4 regions of the Streptomyces sp. NBC_00829 genome follow, and region 3 is predicted to be linked to each of the others. Evidence: riboswitches for the same ligand, from Rfam matches in the RefSeq annotation. Region 3 holds a riboswitch; each other region holds the start of a gene.

Region 1 (5,525 bases), 3.6 Mb from region 3:
GCTCGATGTCGGCGGCGCTCCGGGCCATCAGGGCGAACGGCTTGCCCCCTCGGGCCTTACGGCTGCGCAGAGCGGCCACGGCCCGGGAGTTCGATGCGTCGCAGGCGAGGTGGTAGCCGCCGATGCCCTTGACGGCGAGGATCGCGCCATGGGCCAGCAGGTCACGCGCCCCGGAGACCGGGTCCGCCGCCGACGACGGCTCGGGCCGGCCGCCGGTGCCCGGCCGAGGCGTCAGCAGACGCAAGCGCGGGCCGCAGTCGTGGCAGGCAACGGGCTGCGCGTGAAAGCGGCGGTCGGCCGGATCGGTGTACTCCCGGGCGCAGTCCGCGCACATCGCGAAGTCGGCCATGGTGGTGTGGGACCGGTCGTACGGCAGGCCGGTGACGATGGTGAAGCGCGGGCCGCAGTGCGTACAGGTGATGAAGGGGTGCCGGTGGCGCCGGTCGGACGGGTCGGCCAGTTCTGCCAGACAGGCGGCGCAGGTGGCCATGTCCGGGGAGACCAACGTGCGCGCGGGCCCGCCGCTACGGGAGGCGGCGATGGTGAATCCGTGTCCCCCTGCCGGGGGTACGTCCTCGTGGTCGACGGATTCCACGCGGGCGAGCGGTGGCGCCTCGGCCGAGATCCGGTCGCAGAACGACTTCAGGGCCCTGGGTGGTCCTTCGACTTCCGCGACAACACCCTCAGCCGTGTTGGTCACATGTCCGACGAGGTCCAGCCGGGTGGCCAGCGCGTAGACGAAGGGCCGGAACCCGACGCCCTGGACGACACCCCGGACAGTGACCCGCCTGCGCCCGACCGTCCGGTCGACGACGGTGGCGCCCGGCTGCGTACCGGTCACGAGCCCGACTGCGCCAGGGCGCCCGAGCCCGCCGTGTGGGAGTGCGTGCCGTGTTCGTGTCGATGGATGTGCTCCTGGCGGGCCATGACGGGTGCGTGCGTCACCCCGCCGTCGGCCGTAGCCACGGCCCGGTCCAGCAGAGCCCCGATCCCCGTCCCGCCACGCGCCGACGTCAGCAGCACTTCCACACCCGGATTGACCTGTTCGACATGCGCACGAAAAGCGGCTTCGTCGAATTCCACGGCTTCCGCGATATCGGTCTTGGTGATCACGACCAGTTGCGCAAGGCCAAAGGCGGTGGGGTACTTCAGGGGTTTGTCCTCGCCCTCCGTCACCGATGCGAGGACAACTCGCAAGGATTCCCCGAGATCGTAGGAGGCCGGGCAGACGAGGTTGCCCACGTTCTCCACGAACAGCAGTCGGGTGGCATCGGGGAGCCATCCGTCGATGTGCCGACTCAGCATTCCGGCCTCCAAATGGCAGAGGCCGTCGGTCAGTACCTGCTTGACCGGAACTCCGGAACGGGCCAACCGCATTGCGTCGTTCTCGGTGGCCAGATCGGCCGTGAGGGCCGCGACCGGTACTCCCCGATCCCGGGCGAGCAGCAGTTCGGCCTCGAGCAGTGCCGTCTTGCCGCTGCCGGGACTGGAGAGCAGATTGACCACGGTGGTCCCACGGGCGGCGAGTTCGGCGCGCAAAGTGGCCGCTGTCGCGTCGTTCTTGGCGAGTACGGCCTGGTGCAGATCGACCTCACGGCACATTGCTTCAGCACTCCTCGGAGACGGTTTCACGGGTGCAGGCGTGCGGCTGGCCGTCCTCCCAGTGCACGCTGACGATCTGCAGCTCGCGGCCGGCGAGCAGTTCGGCGGTCGCCTCTCCGCACCCCGGGCAGCACAGCTGCGGGGGCATGCCGACTGCCCATTCATCAGCGCATGGGGCACAGCGGGCGCGGCCGGGCACGGATTCGGTGACCAGTTCGGCACCCTCAAGAACAGTGCCGGCGCAGGCCAGTTCGAAGCAGAAGGACAGCGCGTCGGGCACGACTCCGGCCAGTTCGCCTACCTGGAGCCGTACGGACGTCACCGCGGTGACATCGCCCGCTTCGGCCGCCGCCTGCTCCACCTGACCGACCACGGCCAGCGCGATGGACATCTCGTGCATCGGTCTCCGTCCTGGCACAGGCCGAGCTGTCGACCGCCCTGGCCGGGTGCGGCCGGGGCCCGCTCGGGACCATTACAGGCAGGTACCCCGTGGCCGGGAGACCGGCACGCCGACGCCGTGGGGCCGCGTACACCGTTCGGTGCAGCCGGGGACATCGCAGGGAGCGGAGTGCGCGGCCGGGGCCGTGGCCACATCACGTCGCGTGCCGCCCGAGGGGACGCGATTGCACCTCAAACGGGCAGATCCTACCGATAAGCGGCGCTAAAGGAGTATAGGCGAAATATGGGAGTCGAATATCCGAGACCGGACAAACAGCGGGGTTCAAAGTGTCCGGAATGAGCTTTTGCTCAACATTGCACCCGGCATCCATATTGGGGGAACTCGCACGACTTGTCATGCTATTTCGCAGTGCCGCGGAACAGATCACCACACGTCATATCCCGTGACATGAGTCACGTCTCCAAGGTCACGCGAGAAACATCGGCCACGCCCAGACCCGTACCGCAGAAAGAAAGTTGAGTTATCCGCTCGAATTGGATCACGCAATTTCTCCCGCCAGAATCCACATGCCCCATTGCAGTGGTGAATTCGGGACTTGTTCCATCGAGTCCCTCTCGCTTAACGTCACCGTCAATCCCGGACGGACCGCCGAATCCTGCCGCCGTCCGGTAAACCGAACCCACTCACGTGCGGCAGGAGCGGGGGACCCAGGTAAGCCGCCGATCCGGAATCCGGAACGGCTTGGGGTGAAGTCGCATTCCAGTGCGACCGGGCATCTCCAGCCCGAACCCGACAGCTCACCTCGCAGGCGACGGAGAGGAATTCGTCATGCCTGCAAAGGGCAAGCACCGCCGTCCCAAGTCCAGCCCCCTCACCCGTTGTTTCATGGCAGCCGGAGCGGGCGGCGCCGCGCTCGCCCTCCCGGTGATCGGCGCGACCACAGCCTCCGCGGTGCAGCCGGTCGCGCACTCCGCCGTCGCGGTGAAGGCCGTGGCGCCGGCTGTCGCCCCCGCGACTCCGGTCGTCACGAAGAAGGCCGGACCGACGATCTATTCCGTCATCACGGGCGACTCCCTCTCCAAGATCGCGTCGGACCACGCGCTCAACGGCGGCTGGAAGCGGCTCTACCAGGACAACCGGCAGGCCGTGGGCGACAACCCGTCGCTGATTCACCCCGGCCTCAAGCTGACGATCGGCAAGAAGGCCGCAACGGGCGCCCGCGCGTCCTCCGCGCCGGAGCGGGCCAACCGTTCCGCGCGGACGACCGCCCTGTCCGCCAAGACCACCGCTGCCGCGAAGCCCGCCAAGACCGCCGCGAAGCCCGCCAAGACCGCCGCGAAGCCCGCCAAGGCCAAGACCTACACCAACGATCTGGACGGCTGGATCAAGGAGTCGCTGGACGTCATGGCCAAGCACGGCATCCCCGGCACCTACGAGGGCATCCACCGCAACGTGATGCGCGAGTCCTCGGGCAACCCGCTGGCCATCAACAACTGGGACTCCAACGCCGCGGCCGGAACGCCGTCCAAGGGACTCCTCCAGGTCATCGACCCCACGTTCCTCGCCTACCACGTGCCCGGCACGTCGATGGACAGCTACGACCCGGTCGCCAACATCACCGCCGCCTGCAACTACGCGGCCGACAAGTACGGCTCGATCGACAACGTGAACGGCGCCTACTGATCGTCCCGGCAGACCCGCTCGGGCCGTCTCGTCCCGTCACTGGCGTCACATCCTGCGCATGCGCAGATAGCGCCTGAGGTCCGGCAGGACCTGCTTGACGACGGCGGCCAGAGCGGCCGCGGCGGCCGCGCCGCCGATGATGGTCTTCTTCATGCTGTGCTCCTCACTGTGCGGCCTTGGCGGCCTCAGGCGGTGACGCGGACGTCTTCTGTTCGCCGTCCCGCAGCAGGCCCATGATCATCCGTACGGCCTCCGGAACCGCGGCGGCCACGGACGGGCTGAGGCCGATGCCCTCCTCAACGGAGGCGGGTTCGCAGCCCAGGACCAGCGTGCGCCCCGGCGGGCGCGCGCCGGTCCCGGCGCAGAGCGTCCCCAGCAGGGCCAGCACCGCGTCGGGTGACATCTTGTGGCCGTCGAGCTGGGCGTTCCGGGGCTCGACGGCACCGGGCGCGTCGGGTTCGATGAGATACAACGTGCCGGGCTCCTGGCCGCGCTCCGTGGCATCGACCAGGACGACGGTGTCGTAGCCGTCGAGCAGCTGGTACGCCAGGTGCACCCCCCGTACGCCGATGTCCGCGGTCTCCACGCCCTCGGGCAGCCGCTCGGCCGCGAGCCTGCGTACGGTCTCGACGCCGAAGCCGTCATCGCCGAGGAAGATGTTCCCCACCCCGGCGACCAGGACCCGCCGACCGGGCCGGGTGGCGCTCCTCGCGTTCATGCGTCCTCCAGCGGGGCGACCTCGTCGGGCTGGAAGTACAGATACCGGCCCTGTTCACGGCGGATGTCGGCGCCGGGATCGCCCTCCACCGTCACCGCCAGGTGCACCGCCCCGTCCACGTCGTGGAGCACCGCCTCGACCGTGGCACTGCGACCGTACAGAAACAGGTCCTGGGCGTCGGTACGCCGAAGGCCCGGCCGCAGCACGACGCGGCTTCCGGCGCCCAGCGACCGGCCGTCCACCAGGACCCGGTCGCGTGCCGGGTCGAAGCCGGAGTCGCTCGCCGGGTCCCACCACGGGGTGTCCGGCCGCTCCACTCCGTGTTCGTCGGGGAATCCGCGTCCTCCCGCCGGAGATGTCTCAGAGGCGGCGGGGCCGGTCACGTCGCGCAGCGCGCGCACCGCGCCGTGCAGGCGTTCCAGTACCTCCGGCGGCATCGAGTCGGCCAGGTCGATCACCGCGGCGGCCCGTTCGTCGGTCCCGCGGGCCTCGCGCTTCTCCTCGTCGGTGAGGGCGGCGGTGCGCAGCGCCAGGATCTCGTCGATCTCGGTGGCGTCGTACAGCGCCCCGGGGCTCTCCGGGGCGATGGCCGGATGGTCCTCCAGGATGATCGGCGAGGAGAGCACCAGGTCCGCGCGCCCCGGTTCGCCGGCGAGGACCGGCCAGGTGTGCAGGTTGCGGCAGGACGCGACGGCGCCCTTGGCCCACTGCGGCGGGTCCGTCATCGACAGGAACGACCCGGCGCTGAGCCCCATCAGGAGGTGCGCGGCCACCAGTGCACGCGGCAGGGCCGCGTCCCGGTCCGCGGCGGTGCCGTACGACGGCGTCCAGGTGCTGGTGTTCTCCACGACGGCGGTCAGCCGCAGCACCCGGTAGGGTCCGTCGATCTCCTGCGCGGACAGGCGCAGGACGCCACAGATCTCCTCGCAGCGGCGGACCAGACGGCCGACGGGCCGACCGGATGTGTCGAGGACGGGTTCGCTCTCGTCGCGCTCAGGGCGGGTGAAGGGAACGGTGACGCCGTCCCCGGTCAGCTGGGCCACGGGGAAGACGACTTCGATGCGTTCCTCGACGCCCTCGTCCCACGGCACCAGGACCCGGTCCTCCAGGCGGAGTTCGGGA
Region 2 (5,525 bases), 3.3 Mb from region 3:
TCGACCGCAGCTGGTCGATACTGCCGTCCCGCACCATCCTCCAGAACTCCGCGCCGTCGGCCGGATCGCTGAGCGGCAGATTCACATTCCGTACGCCCGGCAGCTCGACGTCGGGTCCCTCCAGCCGCATGTCGGCGGCGTTGCGGAAGTCGAAGATCGTGTGCAGGTCCAGGGTCGCGAGGAACGAGGCGTCGGACTCGGTCGCGTGCGCCAGGTGCCCGCTGCGGTAGAGCCGTCCGCGCCGCACGCGTCGGCCGTCGACGGTCGGCAGTCCGCCCACGTCCCGGAAGTTGCGCACACCGGTCAGCTCGGGCTCTGTCGAGGGGGCCTGCGGCAGCTGCTGCGTCACATGGGCTCCTGAAGTGACTGCCGTCGACGCTGGCCGCCGACGAAGGCGTGTTCCTGACGATACGACATTGCTTTATCGGGCAATCATTTCGGCTGCCGTCCCCGCAAGGGCGTTGCACGGCGGCGACTTCCACCGGATGATGTGCGAGTCTGTGCGAACCTGTGAATATCTGAGGGGTCGGGATGATCGAGAGTGTGGGCAAGGGTCGTACGTGGGTTCTCTCCGGACCGACAAGCAGTTATGCACTCCACCTCACGGACGATGACGACCTGCTGCATCTCCACTGGGGGCCACGGATCTCCGGGGCCGACGCCGAGGCACTGGCGGCCCAGGGGCCTCCGCCCTCCTGGCCGTTCGAGTCCCAGCTCGACGGCCGTGAGGAGTATCCGGTCGAGGGCGGGCCGCGCTTCGTACGTCCGGCGCTGTCCGTCCGCACGCCCGAGGTGCGGGGCACCGAGTGGTGCTTCGCCGAGGCCGCGGTGTACGGCGACGAGTTGCGGGTCCGCCTCGCCGACGCCGTTCACGGGCTGGATCTCACCCTGCACCACCGGATGCGCGACGACACCGATGTCATCGAGCGCTGGGTCACCGTCACCCACACGGGCGACGGACCGGATCTGGAGCTGCTGAGGGCCGACGCGGCGGCCTGGACGCTCCCACGGCGCGACGGCTGGCGGCTCAGCCAGCTGCACGGGCGGTGGGCGGCCGAGTCCCTGCTCGTACGGTCGGAGCTCACCTACGGCGAGAAGGTGATCGGCAGCCGCCGGGGCCACACCGGGCACCAGCATCTGCCGTGGGTGGCGCTGGACGCCGAAGGGGCCACGGAGGAGCGGGGCGAGGTCTACGGCTGCGCGCTCGGCTGGTCGGGGTCCTGGCGGATCTCCGTACAGCAGCTGCCCGACGGCGTGGTGCAGATCACCGGCGGAGTCGGCCACGACGACTCCGGGCTGCTGCGACTCGCACCGGGACAGTCGTACACCTCGCCCGTCTTCGCCGGGCTGTGGAGCGACAAGGGATTCGGCGGGGCCAGCCGCGCCTGGCACGCCTGGCAGCTGGCGCACGTCGTACCGGACGCGGCGGCCGAGCGGCCCGTCCTCTACAACTCCTGGGAGGCCACCGGCTTCGACATCTCCGAGAAGCAGCAGCGGGCTCTCGCGCGCAGGGCGGCGGCCATGGGCGTCGAGCTGTTCGTCGTCGATGACGCCTGGTTCGGGCAGCGCACCAGCGACCGGGCCGGACTCGGCGACTGGACCCCCAATCCCGAGCGCTTTCCGGACGGCCTGGGGCCGCTCGCCGACGAAGTGCACGGGCTGGGTATGCAGTTCGGTATCTGGGTCGAACCGGAAATGGTCAATGCGGACAGCGATCTCTACCGCGCGCACCCCGACTGGGTGCAGCACCACCCCGGACGCGCCAGGATCGAATTCCGCAATCAGCTGGTGCTCAACCTCGCGCGCGAGGACGTGCAGGAATACCTCTGGGGGCAGTTGGACGGCCTACTGAGTAGCACGCCCGTCGACTATGTGAAATGGGACTTCAACCGCTGTTTCACGGATGCCGGATGGCCGGGGGAGGACTATCCCCAGAAGCTGTGGGTCGAGCATGTGCACGCGCTGTACGCACTGCTCGACCGGCTGCGGGCCGCGCACCCCTCCGTCGCCTTCGAGTCCTGCTCGGGCGGCGGTGGCCGGATCGACCTCGGCATCCTCTCCCGTACCGACCAGGTGTGGACCTCCGACAACACCGACCCGCTGGACCGGCTTGCCATCCAGCACGGCTTCACCCAGCTGCATCCCGCGAGGGTCATGGCCGCGTGGGTCACCGACAGTCCGAATGTCCAGCTCAACGGCAGGTTCAGCACGCTTCGTTTCCGGTTTGTCAGCGCCATGGCCGGTGTCCTGGGGGTCGGCGGCGACCTCACCGAGTGGACCGAGGAGGAGCTCGCCGAGGCCCGTGTCTGGGTGGAGCTCTACAAGAAGATCAGGCCGCTGGTGCAGCACGGCGAGCTGTACCGGCTGCGGGCGCCCGAGGGCGGGCTCAGCGCTGTGCAGTACGTCAAGGGCGATGAATCAGTCGTCCTCGCCTGGCTTCAGGCGCAGCACTACGGAGAGCAGCCGCCGCGGCTCCGGCTGCGCGGTATCGACTCCGCGGCGGCCTACGAGGACCTGGACACCGGCGCGCTGCACCGCGGATCCGTCCTGCTGCATCACGGACTGCACACCGGGCTGAAGGGCGACATGGACGCGACGGTGATCCGGTTGCGCCGCCACTGATCTGCCCCTAAGGGATGAAATGGTCGAAATGGGCAGCCCGGCTCCGCGGAATTCCATCGGCATTGTGAGCGCTTAGGCGGTGAACGAGACTATTCGGTCGATAGTCATTGAATGACTGTTCTGTCCGAATTGAGCGATTAAGTATGGCGTGCCCCGTCTGTAATGAGGGCGGCGCGCGGCTCGTGAGCAGGATCTCATCCGTGACGGTGCGTGGCGGGGGCGCCGCCGCGAATTCCTTTGCCCTGCGGGCGCGGGAAGATCATTAATTCACGGAGCGTAACGGGAATTCTCCGGCGATTTCCCGGCAAACAATGATCGGAAAATGCGGCGGCTTGTTCCATTCGGCTCCACTCGTTTACGTTCACGGTCAATCCGGACGGACCGCCTAATCCTGCCGCCGACCGGAATTCGAACCCACCCACGCGTGGCAGGAGCGGGGGACCCAGGTAGTACGCCGAATCCGGACCTCCGGACGGCTAGGGGTCAAGTCGCGCACAGCGCGGCCGGGCATCTCCAGCCCGAACCCGACAGCTCACCTCGCCGGCGCCGGAGAGGAAAGCGCCATGCCCGCAAAGGGTAAGCATCGCCGTCCCAGGACCAGCCCGATCACGCGCGGCCTCGTCGCCGCCGGCACGGGTGGCGCCGCCATCGCGCTGCCGCTCACGGTTGCCACCGGCGCCCACGCCGCGGGCAAGACGGCCCCCGCCACGACGCCGCACACGGCCGTGACCGCCGCAGCCGCCCCGGTCGCGCAGAAGACCGCGCAGAGGCCTGCCGCCGGCCCCGCCACGTACACCGTCGTCGCCGGCGACTGTCTCTCGAAGATCGCCGCCGAGCGCCACGTCCCCGGCGGCTGGCACAAGCTGTACGAGGACAATCGCCGGCAGGTCGGTGAGAACCCGTCGCTGATCCACCCGGGCCTCAAGCTCACCCTGGGCGCGAAGTCGAAGGCGAAGACGCACGAGGAGTCGCAGCCTCGCAAGGAGAAGCGCGACCGCCCGGCCTCCACCGGCTCCTCCGGCACGGGCTCGGACGCGGCCGAGAAGACCACGGCGCAGCCCGCCTCCGACACCGCGGCGAAGAGCCCGGCCAAGACCAGCGGCTCCGGCTTCACCACTCCCGTGGACAGCCCGTCCGTCATCACCCCGTACCACCTGGCCGGCGCCATGTGGTCCAGCGGCTACCACACCGGCGTCGACTTCGCGGCTGCTTCCGGCACGCCGGTCAAGGCCGTCGGCCCGGGCACCGTCGTCTCCGCGGGCTGGGGCGGCGCGTACGGCAACGAGGTCGTCATCCAGCACGGCGACGGCACCTATTCGCAGTACGCCCACCTCTCCTCGCTCGCCGTCTCCTCCGGCCAGAGCGTGAGCGGCGGCCAGCAGATCGGCCTCTCCGGCACCACCGGCAACTCCACTGGTCCGCACCTGCACTTCGAGATCCGCACCGGCCCGGGCTACGGCTCCGACATCGACCCGCTGGCCTACCTTCGCCAGCACGGCGTCACCATCTGAGCCACCTGGCGACCCGCACCACACCTCGTCCCCCCGTGCCGCACCCGCGGCGCGGGGGGACTCGGCGTATTCCGCGTTGGGTGAATCTTGACCGGTGTCATAGATCACCCCTCGTCAACCCCTCCTTACGGTCGCGTAGGTCACACCCGTAAGGGAAAGATATGGTCGCGTGGCAGACGATTCGAGAACAAGGACGAGCGGCGTATTCGGGTCGTACGCGGCGATCGGCGACAGCTTCACCGAGGGCGTCGGAGACCCGGGACCCGACGGGATGTACGTCGGATGGGCCGACCGGTTCGCGGTCCTGCTCGACGACCGGATGCCCGAACACGCCTTCAGGTACGCCAATCTCGCCGTCCGCGGCCGGCTCCTCGACCAGATCGTCGACGAGCAGGTGTCGAGGGCCAGGGAACTCGCCCCGGATCTGGTGACGTTCTGCGCGGGCGGCAATGACATCATCCGCCCCGGCACCGACCCGGACGATGTCGCCGAGCGGTTCGAGCGGGCCGTCGCCGACCTCGCGGGCGCTGTCGGCACGGTCATGGTGACCACCGGCTTCGACACCCGCGGAGTCCCGGTGCTGCGCCACCTCCGCGGCAAGATCGCCACGTACACCGCTCACGTACGCGCCATCGCCGACCGCTACGACTGCCCCGTTCTCGACCTGTGGTCGCTCAAGTCCGTCCAGGACAGGCGGGCCTGGGACGGCGACCGGCTCCACCTCTCGCCCGAGGGGCACACCCGGGTCGCGCTGCGCGCCGCCCAGGTCCTCGGCATCGAGGTGCCCGCCGACCCCGATCAGCCGTGGCCGCCGCTGCCGCCCCGCGGGTCGCTCGAAGTGCGCCGGGACAACATCCACTGGGCGCGCGAACACCTGGTGCCGTGGATCGGCCGACGGCTGCGCGGCGAGAGCTCCGGGGACCATGTCGAGGCCAAGCGCCCGGATCTGCTGCCACTTTGACCGTTCGCCAGGGTGGGGCCGGCTACCGCCCGCCGGGCAGTCGCAGGCCGGCTCCGTGCTGGGCCGGTATCCGTTCCAGCACTCCGCCGGCGAACACGTCGTACAGCGGCAATGAGTCCAGATGCACGTAGCCGATATGACAGTCGCAGACGGCCAGCGGGCAGGCGCGGGGGCGCAACGCGCGCCGGTAGGAGCCGTCGTAGAGGCTGCCCAGCTCGTCGGGAACGAAGTGGCAGCGGCGCACCGTGCCGTCGCCGTCCACCGAGACGACCGACTCGCCGGTCCGGCAGGGCAGTCCGGCCGAGCGGTGAGGGTGGCGGCTGTACGGGAAGAGAGGGTCCAGCTCCGTCCACTCGGCGGCCTCGGCGTCGGTGTACGCGCGCCCTTCCGCCGCGTTCACCCAAAGGTAGACATGGGCCGGCAGGTCGGCG
Region 3 (5,525 bases):
TCGGCTTCGGGATCGCCGCGCTCGCCGCGCGCCGCCAGCGGATCCGCCGGGTGGCGCTGCCGCTGCTCGGCCTGGCGCTGGCGATGGGCATGCACGCCCTGTGGAACGGCTCGTCGTCGCTCTTCGGTCCGTTCGGCTTCTATGCCGTGTACGGCGCGTTCATGGTCCCCGTCTTCGGGCTGCTGATCTGGCTCGCGATCTGGAGCCGGCAGCGCGAACTGCGCACGATATCAACCCAGTTGCGGGCGTATGCCGCGGCCGGCTGGCTGACGTCCGACGAACCGCACGCGCTGTCCTCGATGCAGGCGCGCACCATGGCCCGTGACTTCGCGCGCCGCGCCCAGGGCCCGGCCGCCGCTCATGCCGTCTCGGAGTACGAGCGGTTCGCGACGACCCTGGCGTTTCTGCGCCACAGGGCCCACCGGGGCACGGTCGGCCCCGACTTCGTGGCGCGCGAGCAGGAGCTGCTCCACCATCTGTGGCAGCGCAAGGACGTCGCCGGTCCTGCGCTGACCTACGCGGCCCGGGCCACGGGACGTGCGTGGACCCCGCCGCCCTACCGCGACTACGGCGGCTACAACCCGTACCGCTCGTCCTAGACCGGTACCGCTCGCCCCCGGGGTGTCACTCGCCCCGGGGTCGTGTCACTCGCCCCGGGCCCGCTCCTGCGGATCGGGCCGCCGGGCCGTGTCCAAGGCATCGGTGACGCCCCGGACGGAGGCCTCAGACAGTCAGGCCCTTGTCCCGCAGCCAGGTCATCGGGTCGACACCGCTTCCGCCCGGAGTGTGGACCTCCAGGTGCAGATGCGGGCCCGTCACGTTGCCGGTCGCGCCGACGCGGCCGATCGTCTCGCCCGTCGACACCTTCTGGCCGACGCTCACCGACATCGAGGACTGGTGGCAGTACCAGACCTCCGTACCGTCGTCGAGCTCCAGCACCGTGCGGTAGCCGTAGGAGCCGGACCAGCCCGCCGACTTGACCGTGCCGCTGTGGACGGCCTTGACCGGGGTACCGCTGGGGGCCGCGAAGTCCAGACCCGTGTGGTAGCCCGAGGACCACATGGAGCCGGCCTCGCCGAAGGTGGAGGTGATGGTGTACGAGGAGGTGGGCAGGGCGTAGCTCTTCGCGAGCTCGGCCAGTCGCGCGGCCTCCGCCTTGGCCGCCGCCTCCGCCTCGGCCTTCTTCTTCGCGGCCTCGGCCGCCGTCTGCTGCTTGGCCGCCTCCGCAGCGGCCTTCTCGGCGGCAAGCTTCTCCGCGGCGGCCTTGGCCTCGGCCTCCGCCTCGCTCTGCTGCTGCTCGGCCTGCTGGAGGATGCGGGCGCGCAGCGCCTCACCGGCGCCGCTCGCGTCCTGCGTACCGGCCCGGGAGTCGGTGGCGATGCTCATCGTGGTCAGCGGGCCCGTGTCACCGGTGTCCGCTTCCTTGTCGTCGGACATGAAAGAACCGACACCGGGCAGGGACTTGGCGTCGGGAAGGTTGTCCGCGATGGAGTCGGGGAGCGATATGGAGACCGGCGGCTTGTTCTGCGCGGTGGCCATGCCGCCCGCGCCGACCGCGGCGATCACGCCGACACCGAGCACCGTGGAACTGCGGGCGAGTCCGCCGCGCTGCTTCATGACGCGGTGCCGACCGCGCACCGGTCGGACGGAGTCCTCGGTGGGGTTCCATTCCTCCCACGCCCGCTCCGGCGTCTCGTCGCCGAAGACATCAGTTTCGAAGGGTGATGCGGGGGCAGGTGTGTTGGACGCCACGGAGGCGTGCTCCTTTCCTTCCTTCTCGCCTACCGGGTTAGCTGACGGGTTCGGAGCAGGAAGGTCTCCTACGGGCGCTTCAGCCGCGAAAAGAGCGGCAAAAGATACCCGATTCACCCCAATTGATGGTTCCCCGGTTCCCTTGCGGAATTCGGCGCGTGCGCACGGTGCCGCCTCTTGCGACGACTGGGACGACCGCGCTGCGTTATCGAACGTTAATAGACACCGGGGTCCGATTCCAAGCTGTTCCGGGTGATCGTTTAACTACCTTGCCCGGGACTTACCAGGACACAAGCAGCCGGACTCGGGCGACTTGATCGGCACTCGGGCCCGCCCCCTCGGCTGACGGTGCATCACATGTTATGCGGAGGGGCATCCCTCGATCACCCACGGTGCCGAGTGCCCGCAGCGCCTGTCGCCTGTGACCCCGGATGCCCACGGTCCCCGATGCCCGCGCCCAAAAATGCCCACGGTCCCCGATGCCCGCGATCCCGAGTGCCCGGGTACCGCCGGCGTCCGCCGCCATCAGCGGCTGCCCGGACCGCGCTTGACCACCGGAACGGTCCTGCGCCGGTCCGGCTGCCCGTCCGCCGGCCGGCTGACCGCGAGGAGTGCCATGTCGTCCGTGGTCCTGCCGCCCGTATACCGCCGTACATCGCCGACCAGCGCATCCAGAAGCTCCTCCGGCCCGGGAAAGAGCCGCCCGGCCAGCCGCTCGGCGGGGACGTAGAAGACGCCCTCCGCGTCGCGCGCCTCGGACAGCCCGTCCGTGTAGAGGAGCAGCGTGGCCCCGAAGGGCATCGGGTGCGTCTCCGCCCGGTCCGGCCATCCCCCCACGTCGCCCATCCCCAGCGGCAGCGCGGGCTCGGTCGGCTCCAGGCTGTCCAGGTCCCCGTCGGCGTACATCAGCAACGGCTCCGGATGCCCCCGGTTGACCACACGCACCACGCCCGCGTCACGCGGGATCTCGGCGAGCACGGCCGTGGTGAACCCCTCGACGGCGTCCAGACCGCTCCGGCGCGAGCCCTCGCGTCTCAGCGCCCGCTCCAGGCGAACGGCCACCCCTTCGAGCGAGCTCTCCTGCTCGGCGGCCTCCCGGAACGCCCCGATCACCACGGCCACCGTCTCGACCGCCTCCATCCCCTTGCCCCGTACGTCCCCGACCACCAGCCGCACGCCGTGCGGCGTGTCCTGTACGGCGAAGAGGTCACCGCCGATGAAGGCGTCGGCCTGGGCGGCCTCGTACCGCGCGGCGATCCGCAGCCCGGCGATCCGGTCGGCGGGCGTGGGCAGTACGGCCCGCTGGGCGGTCTCCGCGATCACCCGGGCGGACGCCAGACGGGCGCTGCTGCGCCGTACCACCCGGTTGATCAGCAGCGCGAGCCCCGAGACCGTGATCACGGTCGTCACCTCGGTGAAGGTGGTGATGTCCGAGGCGTTGCGGTTGTAGAAATGCAGCCCGGTCACGCCCAGGACCGCAGCGATCCCGGTCAGCAGGGTGCCGACCCAGGTGAAGATCGGGGCCGCGATCAGCGGCGCTGCGGCGAAGAGCGGGACCGCGGTGAACCGGGGCGGGCTCACGAGGTCGAAGATCCAGCCACCGACGATCATCAGCGCGGGCAGCGCACGCACGAACCGCTGAGCGGTGTCGGCGCCGCCCTGCTCTCGGTTCGCCACGGGTGCTCTCCTGCCCGGTCCGCCACGGCTGCGGACGGTACCGCGCCCCTCTCAGGCTGGACGCAGCGGCACCGGGCTGCGACTCGCTGTCCGCCAACCGGGCGAGCAGCCGGGGGCGGATACGACAGTGGCCCGGCACTCGTGTCGAGTGCCGGGCCACTGCCTTCAGTAGCGGGGACAGGATTTGAACCTGCGACCTCTGGGTTATGAGCCCAGCGAGCTACCGAGCTGCTCCACCCCGCGTCGGTGAACACAACCTTACGCCATCCGGAGCAAGATCAAATCCATTTACCGCGGGACTTCGGAAATTCGCACCGATACGGGCGCCCTGACGGGCGCCCACGGCCTCAGCGGCGGCGCAGACGCAGTGCGGTGAGCACGCCGCCGGCACCGATCAGGGCGGCGGCGAGGGCCGCGTACCAGGTGGTGTCGGAGGAGCCCGTGGAGGCGAGCGCACCGGTGGTGGTGACGGGGGTGTTCGCGCCGGTCGTCGCCGTGGCCGTGGCCGTGGCCGTGGCGGACGGAGTGGGGGACGCGGACGCCGAGGCGGTGGGCGACGGCGTGGCGGACGGGGTCGCCGACGGCTTTCCGCCCGGCGTGGTGGTGCCGCGCTCGGGGGCGATGGTGATCGCGCCGTCCGCGCCCAGGAACGGCGTCTTGTTGCCCTCGGCGAGCGAGCTCGACGCGTGCAGCTTCACCTTGAGCGGCTTCTGGACGCCCTTGAAGTCGACCACGCTCACCCGGAGGGTGGTGCGGTGCATGATGAAGTTCTTGCCGATGTCCGACAGCTGCCACTTGTTCTGGCCGTCGATCCGGGTGGCCCTGATGTAGCTGCCGTCGGCCGCGAGCTCCTCGACCACGAGCTGGGGGACGGCCTGCGTGTCGTCGGGGCCCTGCTCGACCTCCAGCGTCGTCTCCAGGTCGGAGTCGAACGTCGCCGTGCCCTTGAGCTGGTGGATCAGGGAGACCTGGCCGTACGTGCCGGGCTTGATGGGCGTCTTCGGGTCGGACAGAAGGCGCAGACTGGCCGGACCGGACTCGACCTTCGGGCTGGTCTCGAAGAGAAGGATGTCGTCCTTCTCGCGCTGGACGTGGTTGAGCAGATCGGCCGCGTCCAGCTTCAGGTTGCCGTTGTTGGAGGGGTACTTCTTGCCGAGGCCGACGGACACCTTCCAGCTCAGCTCGCCCTTGGCAGGCACCGAGAACGGGTCGCCCTGCTTCTTTCCGGCCGGGTAGAAGAGCCCCTGCGCAGTGCCGCCCTCCTGCATGACGTGGTCGTCCGTCGCCGGGGCGTTCACCGGCTCCACGTCGAAGACGATGTGGGAGGACGCCACGGGGCTCGCACCGTCCGAGCCGGCGATCATCCACGGCTGGAAGTCGACCGCCTTGTCCGAGGAGTTCTTCACGGTGAACGTGAACGTCTCGCTCGCCCCGCCACGGGTCAGCGGTCCGGCCGGCGCCGGGGTGCCCAGCTCGATCGTGAGGGGCTTGCCGGAGGGCGTCGGCGCGGCATACGCGGCGAGCGGGACAAGGGTGGTGCCGACGGCGGCGGCGACCGTGAGAGCGGCGGCGGAGGCGAAGCGAGCGGACATGTGGACTCCCCCCAAGGAATCGACTAGGGGCCGGACGTCCGCTGGATGGGCGGGCGTCGGCCGAACGCAGAAGCAGCGCGGCGAAGTGCCACGGCAGGGTGAAACTGGATGAGAGGTGGTGCGAGGCGGAGCTGAGCGGGCAGCGCTGAGAGGCTTGCCTGATGGTGCGTCGTACGTGAACTCGCCTTCCGTCCGGCCCTGTTCGGTTCCGGCTGTGCGGCGATGTGCTCATCCTCACCCATCAAGATCGGCCGGACAATCCCCGTACTGTCACCACTCTGCAACAGCGCCCGTCCGCCGGAACTCGTCACTGACCTGGAGGTTGTCCCTCCGGCACGGCCGTGGGAGCGGCATGCCGCCGCCCTGGCCGGGATCTGAGGACCTGCTCCGAGGACAGGCCCTACACCGGGGGCCCCAGCCGGGCCGCGCGCATCTGGAGGTAGCGCGTCTCGGGGACGCTGAGCGTGCGCGCGGCAGCCGAGCGATAGGCCGCACGGGCCCCCT
Region 4 (5,525 bases), 600 kb from region 3:
GATGGAGTTCGTACCGCAGTCGATCGCGGCGACCCGGGTCACTTCTCGTCCCCTTCTTCCGCGCGGTCCACTATTGCTTCTTCCGCGCGGTCCGCTTCCGCTCGGTCCGCTTCCGCGCGGTCCTCGCGCGCTTCGGCCTCGTCACGAGGGACCTCGCACGCCGTGACGCAGGGGCCCTTGCGCCACCACTCGGGCAGCATCGCGATCGCCTCGTCGCCCAGCGGATTGACGCCGGGGCCCGCCGCGAGCGAGTGGCCGACCAGGACGTGCAGGCACTTCACCCGGTCGGGCATGCCGCCTGCGCTGGGGAACCCCGCCAGCACCTCGATGGCGTCACGGCGCGCGATGTAGTCCTCGTGGGCCGCGCGGTACGCGGCGGCCAGCTCCGCATCGCTCGCGAGGCGTTCGGTCATCTCCTTCATGACGCCGTTGGCCTCCAGCGTGCCGATAGCCGAAGCGGCCCGCGGGCAGGTCAGGTAGTACAGCGTCGGGAAGGGCGTGCCGTCGGGGAGCCGGGGCGCGGTCTCGACGACGTCCGGCTGCCCGCACGGGCAGCGGTGGGCGATCGCGCGCAGCCCGCGCGGCGGGCGTCCGAGCTGCTCCCTGAACGCGGCGATGTCCGCGTCGGTCGGCTCGGTGTGTGCGGTGGTGGGTGGAGGGGTTTCCATGCCTGCCTAGTTCAATTCTGCGGTTCTACCTGCGGTCGGCGCTGTCGACGCCGTCCCAGACGTTCGAGTACCAGGGGCGGTCGGCCGCCCCCTCTTCCGTACGGCGCTGCTCGGCGGCCTCGGGATCGATCATGGTGTAGCCGCTCTCGCCCGGAAGCACGAAGTGCAGATGCTCGCGGGCCAGACGCTGGACGTACTGGTCGTCCTGGAGCCGCGCCTTCTCGTCCCTCAGCCGTTCGACTTTCTGCTCGGCATCCGCCATTCGGCGTTGCTCGTCGGCGATGTCCCCGCGCTGCGACACGTACTGCCGCATCGGATAGGCAAGCGCCACGACCAGCGAGCAGACCACCAGCACCAGGAAGGCCGCACGGCCGGTCAGCCGGGAGCGGCGGGCCTGGCGGCGGTTCTGGGAACGGTAGACCCGGGCGGCGGTCTGCTCACCGAGCAGCCGAATCCTGGTCGCGGTGGAGAACCGATCGCGGTCCTTCCCGGCCATGTCCCGCCTCCCCGATACGTACGTACGTCCCCGCACACGGTACGGGACCGAGTGCGGGGACGTACGGACGACGGGCTGCTCAGCCCTTGAAGCGGGGAACGCCCGGCTCCGGGGCGTCAGTCCTTGAAGCGGGGGAACGCGGAGCGGCCCGCGTACACCGCGGCGTCGTCGAGGATCTCCTCGATGCGCAGCAGCTGGTTGTACTTGGCGACGCGCTCGGAGCGGGCCGGGGCGCCGGTCTTGATCTGGCCGCAGTTGGTGGCGACGGCCAGGTCGGCGATGGTGACGTCCTCCGTCTCACCGGAGCGGTGGGACATCATGCACTTGAAGCCGCTGCGCTGGGCGAGCTCCACGGCGTCCAGGGTCTCGGTCAGCGAACCGATCTGGTTGACCTTGACGAGCAGCGCGTTGGCGGAGTTCTCCTCGATGCCGCGCGCCAGGCGCTCCGGGTTGGTGACGAACAGGTCGTCGCCCACCAGCTGCACCTTGGAGCCGAGCTTCTCGGTGATGACGTTCCAGCCGGCCCAGTCGTCCTCGAACAGCGGGTCCTCGATGGAGACCAGCGGGTAGGAGGCGACGAGCTCCTCGTAGTACTCGGTCATCTCGGCGGCCGAGCGGGACTTGCCCTCGAACTCGTACGAGCCGTCCTTGTAGAACTCGGACGCGGCACAGTCGAGCGCGAGCGCGATGTCCTTGCCCGGGACGTAGCCGGCCTGCTTGATGGCCTCAAGGATGAGGTCGAGGGCGGCGCGGTTGGACTCGAGGTTCGGCGCGAAGCCGCCCTCGTCGCCCAGACCGGTCGACAGGCCCTTGGTCTTCAGGACGGACTTGAGGGTGTGGTAGACCTCGGTGCCCCAGCGCAGGGCCTCGGAGAAGGACTCCGCGCCGATCGGGGCGATCATGAACTCCTGGATGTCCACGTTGGAGTCGGCGTGCGAGCCGCCGTTCAGGATGTTCATCATCGGAACGGGCAGCAGGTGCGCGTTCGGGCCGCCGAGGTAGCGGAAGAGCGGCAGGTCAGAGGCCTCGGAGGCGGCGTGCGCCACGGCGAGGGAGACGCCGAGGATGGCGTTGGCGCCGAGCGAGGACTTGTCCGGGGTGGCGTCCAGGTCGAACATCGCCTGGTCGATCAGGCGCTGCTCGGTGGCGTCGTAGCCGACGAGCTCCGGGCCGATCTGCTCGATGACGGCGAGGACGGCCTTCTCCACGCCCTTGCCGTGGTAGCGGTTCTGGTCACCGTCGCGGAGCTCAAGAGCCTCGAACGCACCGGTGGAGGCGCCGGACGGAACAGCAGCACGGCCCGTGCTGCCGTCGTCGAGGCCAACCTCGACCTCGACCGTGGGGTTGCCTCGGGAGTCCAGGATTTCCCGGGCTACGACGACGTCGATGGACGGCACGAGCATCTCCTTCTGGGATGTGACGCTTGGAGTGCAGGGTCTCTTGGCCTTGCGGCATGAGCCTAACCGGCTCCGCCGCGTACGCCGCCCGATGCCCGCCCCCTGGGACGAAAAACGGTGGGAAGACGTATGGCACCGGACATACGGCGCATGAACTACGCGCGAGTAACAAACGCGGGCGACAAAGAGGAACCCCGGTCCGGCGCGTGCGGGGGACAGCGCGCCGGACCGGGGTGGCTGGGGGCGGGAGCTCGTCGGGGCCGGTGGTCCGCCGGGTCCACCGGAGTCCTTCGACTCCCGCTCCTCGGGTCAGCTCAGGTGGAGCCGCTGGCCCGGGTAGATCACATCGGCGTCGTCGATGATGTCCTTGTTCAGGTCGAACAGCTTCTTCCAGCCGCCCTTGACCTTCTTGTCCGCGGCGATGGAGCCGAGGGTGTCACCGGACTTCACCGTGTATTCGCCGTCGCCCTTCTTGACGCCCTTGGCCGGCGTCGCGGACTTGGCCGGAGCGGCGGGGCGCGCGGAGCGGGTGGTGGGGGCCTCGGCGCGCTCGGGGGCGGGCTTGGCGGCGGGCTGCGCGGAGCCGCCCTCGTACGCGGCGTTGGACAGACCGACGCCGCAGCTCGGCCAGGCGCCCTTGCCCTGGCCCGCGAGGACCTTCTCGCCGATGGCTATCTGCTGGGCCTTGGAGGCGAGGTCGGCGCGCGAGGCGTAGGCCGTGCCGCCGAAGGCGGCCCAGGTGGAGTTGGTGAACTGCAGGCCGCCGTAGAAGCCGTTGCCGGTGTTGATCGACCAGTTGCCGCCGGACTCGCACTGGGCGACGGCGTCCCACTCGGACCCGGTCGCGGCGGAGGCCGAGGTGGCTCCGAGCAGCGGGGCGGCGACGGCCGCACCGGTGACACCGGCGAGCGTGGCGATACGGGTGGCCCTGGACGGGCGGCGGTGCTTGCCCTTGGTGGAGAACAGCATGGGACATCTCCTCACCGACGCCTACGAGGTGAGCTGTCGGGTTCGGGCCAAGTGAGTTGCCCGGTCGCACGTCCTTGCGTGCGACTTCACCCCAAGCCGGTCGGAGCCGTCGATCTCTCAACGGCCTGGGCCGGCACTTACCTTGGGTCCCCCGCTCCTGCCTTCGGCGCTTTGCGCGTCGACTACTCCCCCCGACCGACGGCAGGATTCGGCGTGACGGTCAGCGGTGCCCGCGATGGCGAGCGGTACAGACCGTAGACACAGCTCTCCCCGATGTTCAAAGACGGAACATCGGGGAGAAAACGCCCATCCCGCCCGGGGGGACATATACGTTTATGCAGGTGGCGGGCGGAATGGGTGATTCTGTCGGGGCAGATACGTCAGTTGGGGCAAAGAGACCCTTGTCTCACTTGCGCAGAATCGGACATAAGGCAGCGAACTGCCCTCGATTCGATACCTACTTCGAGCTCGGCTCCAGATCAAGATCCAGGCTCTGGCCAGGGATGATGAGGTCGGGGTCGGTGCCCACGGTCGCCCGGTTCGCCGCATAGAGGGCGGTCCAGCCGCCGTCGAGCTCCTGCTCGTCGACGATCGCGGAAAGGCTGTCGCCCGCACGGACCGTGTACTCGCCCGGCTCGGCACCCTCAGAGCCACCCTTGTCCGTTTCGCCCGCTTCATCCCGTGTCGGACCGTCACTGCGCGAAGCGTGGCGCCCCGCTTCGCGCTCATCGTCCACAGCGTCCGCCTGCACACCCTCCGTGGCGGCCTCGCCGCGGTGCTTGCCGCCGGCGCTCTCGGAGTCCTGATCGTCGCCCGTCGTGGCGGACGAGGCGGCCTCGGCGGAGCCTGCCGTATCGGCGGCCTCGCCGGTCGCGCCCTTCGGTGGCGCCGTTCCCGTCGCGCCGTCCGAGGGCTTCGCCGACAGCGTGGACGCGGTCGGCGCGGTGGAGGCGCCCGGCAGCGGCAGGGTCGTGCCGGCCCCCGGGTCGACGCCGGTCACGGCGCCGTCGTTCCGCAGCCCCGCCATGGCCGCACAGCCGGGCCACGCCTCGGGGCCCTGCGCGTCGAGAACCCTCTCGGCGACCGCGATCTGCTGGGAGCGGCTGGCGAGGTCGGCGCGTGCGGCATAGTCCGTGCCGCCGTAGTTCTGCCAGATCTCCTCGGATATCTGGAGCCCGCCGTAGTACCCGTTGCCGAGGTCGGCGCTCCACATGCCGCCGCTCTCGCACTCGGCGACCCGGTCCCATGTGGAGGCGTCGGCGGCGGAGGCCGAACCTGCCCCGAGAAGAGGGATCGCGATGGCCGATCCCGTCACCCCTGCCGCGACGACAATGGCCGGAGCCTGACGGGGTCGGCGATGCCGACCATTCCCGGAACGCATGCGTTGCCTTTCGCCCTGTGACCGCTGAGACGACGGTGAACGTAGTCGCAATCGTTGTTGAGTCACAAGTGGATGCAGCGGAGATCACGTGAAAGTTACGATCCTGACAGATCGTCAGTTCTGTCGAGGAGTGAACTCAACGGGCAGAGTGCGCAATCCACGCATAATCAACCCTCCACGCCACCGCAAATCGGCCGGATCGCCCGCAAGCCGCAAGTCCGGCATCCTCCTCAGGAGCGTGGCGAGCGCGGTCTGCCCCTCCAGCCGGGCGAGCGGCGCACCGAGGCAGTAGTGGATGCCGTGCCCGTATCCCAGATGCTGGTTGTCGCGCCGGGAGAGATCGAGAGTGTCCGGCCCGGCGAACCGCCCGGGGTCCCGGTCGGCGGCGGCGAGTACGACGAGCACGGGGTCCCCCGCCGCGATCTCCTGCCCGCCGATGACGAGCGGCTCGGTGGCGAACCGCCAGGTCGCGAGCTCCACGGGCCCGTCGTAGCGCAGCAGTTCCTCGACACCGGTCTCAAGAAGCCCGCTCTCGCCGGCCGCGAGGGACGCCTGGAGCCGCTCGCGCTGCTCCGGGTTGCGCAGCAGCGCGTACACGCCGTTCCCGATGAGGT

Evidence for each region. A riboswitch is a leader RNA that binds a small molecule or an ion and turns the genes downstream of it on or off. The one in region 3 is predicted to bind cyclic di-AMP.
Region 1: linked by a shared signal. The riboswitch ahead of OG293_RS02710 (transglycosylase SLT domain-containing protein) and the one ahead of OG293_RS18770 (M23 family metallopeptidase) in region 3 are both predicted to bind cyclic di-AMP.
Region 2: linked by a shared signal. The riboswitch ahead of OG293_RS04230 (peptidoglycan DD-metalloendopeptidase family protein) and the one ahead of OG293_RS18770 (M23 family metallopeptidase) in region 3 are both predicted to bind cyclic di-AMP.
Region 4: linked by a shared signal. The riboswitch ahead of OG293_RS21440 (transglycosylase family protein) and the one ahead of OG293_RS18770 (M23 family metallopeptidase) in region 3 are both predicted to bind cyclic di-AMP.

What each region holds. Positions count from the first base shown of each region.
Region 1 is NZ_CP108867.1:655,606-661,130, forward strand. It holds gene hypF (carbamoyltransferase HypF) at 1-841, opposite strand, end outside; gene hypB (hydrogenase nickel incorporation protein HypB) at 838-1,602, opposite strand; gene OG293_RS02705 (hydrogenase maturation nickel metallochaperone HypA) at 1,607-2,002, opposite strand; cyclic di-AMP (ydaO/yuaA leader) riboswitch at 2,664-2,826, shown strand; gene OG293_RS02710 (transglycosylase SLT domain-containing protein) at 2,831-3,685, shown strand; gene OG293_RS02715 (DUF6893 family small protein) at 3,731-3,838, opposite strand; gene OG293_RS02720 (hydrogenase maturation protease) at 3,849-4,403, opposite strand; gene OG293_RS02725 (hypothetical protein) at 4,400-5,525, opposite strand, start outside.
Region 2 is NZ_CP108867.1:1,003,269-1,008,793, reverse strand. It holds gene OG293_RS04240 (tyrosine-protein phosphatase) at 1-349, opposite strand, end outside; gene OG293_RS04235 (alpha-galactosidase) at 532-2,622, shown strand; cyclic di-AMP (ydaO/yuaA leader) riboswitch at 3,028-3,181, shown strand; gene OG293_RS04230 (peptidoglycan DD-metalloendopeptidase family protein) at 3,186-4,133, shown strand; gene OG293_RS04225 (SGNH/GDSL hydrolase family protein) at 4,303-5,094, shown strand; gene OG293_RS04220 (STM4011 family radical SAM protein) at 5,117-5,525, opposite strand, start outside.
Region 3 is NZ_CP108867.1:4,267,612-4,273,136, reverse strand. It holds gene OG293_RS18775 (PrsW family intramembrane metalloprotease) at 1-599, shown strand, start outside; gene OG293_RS18770 (M23 family metallopeptidase) at 724-1,752, opposite strand; cyclic di-AMP (ydaO/yuaA leader) riboswitch at 1,764-1,919, opposite strand; gene OG293_RS18765 (PP2C family protein-serine/threonine phosphatase) at 2,278-3,429, opposite strand; tRNA gene OG293_RS18760 (tRNA-Met) at 3,599-3,672, opposite strand; gene OG293_RS18755 (LPXTG cell wall anchor domain-containing protein) at 3,777-5,021, opposite strand; gene OG293_RS18750 (RNA polymerase sigma factor) at 5,422-5,525, opposite strand, start outside.
Region 4 is NZ_CP108867.1:4,865,986-4,871,510, reverse strand. It holds gene OG293_RS21460 (exopolyphosphatase) at 1-42, opposite strand, end outside; gene OG293_RS21455 (DUF501 domain-containing protein) at 39-668, opposite strand; gene OG293_RS21450 (septum formation initiator family protein) at 694-1,164, opposite strand; gene eno (phosphopyruvate hydratase) at 1,281-2,567, opposite strand; gene OG293_RS21440 (transglycosylase family protein) at 2,871-3,530, opposite strand; cyclic di-AMP (ydaO/yuaA leader) riboswitch at 3,534-3,709, opposite strand; gene OG293_RS21435 (transglycosylase family protein) at 3,988-4,911, opposite strand; gene OG293_RS21430 (cytochrome P450) at 5,026-5,525, opposite strand, start outside.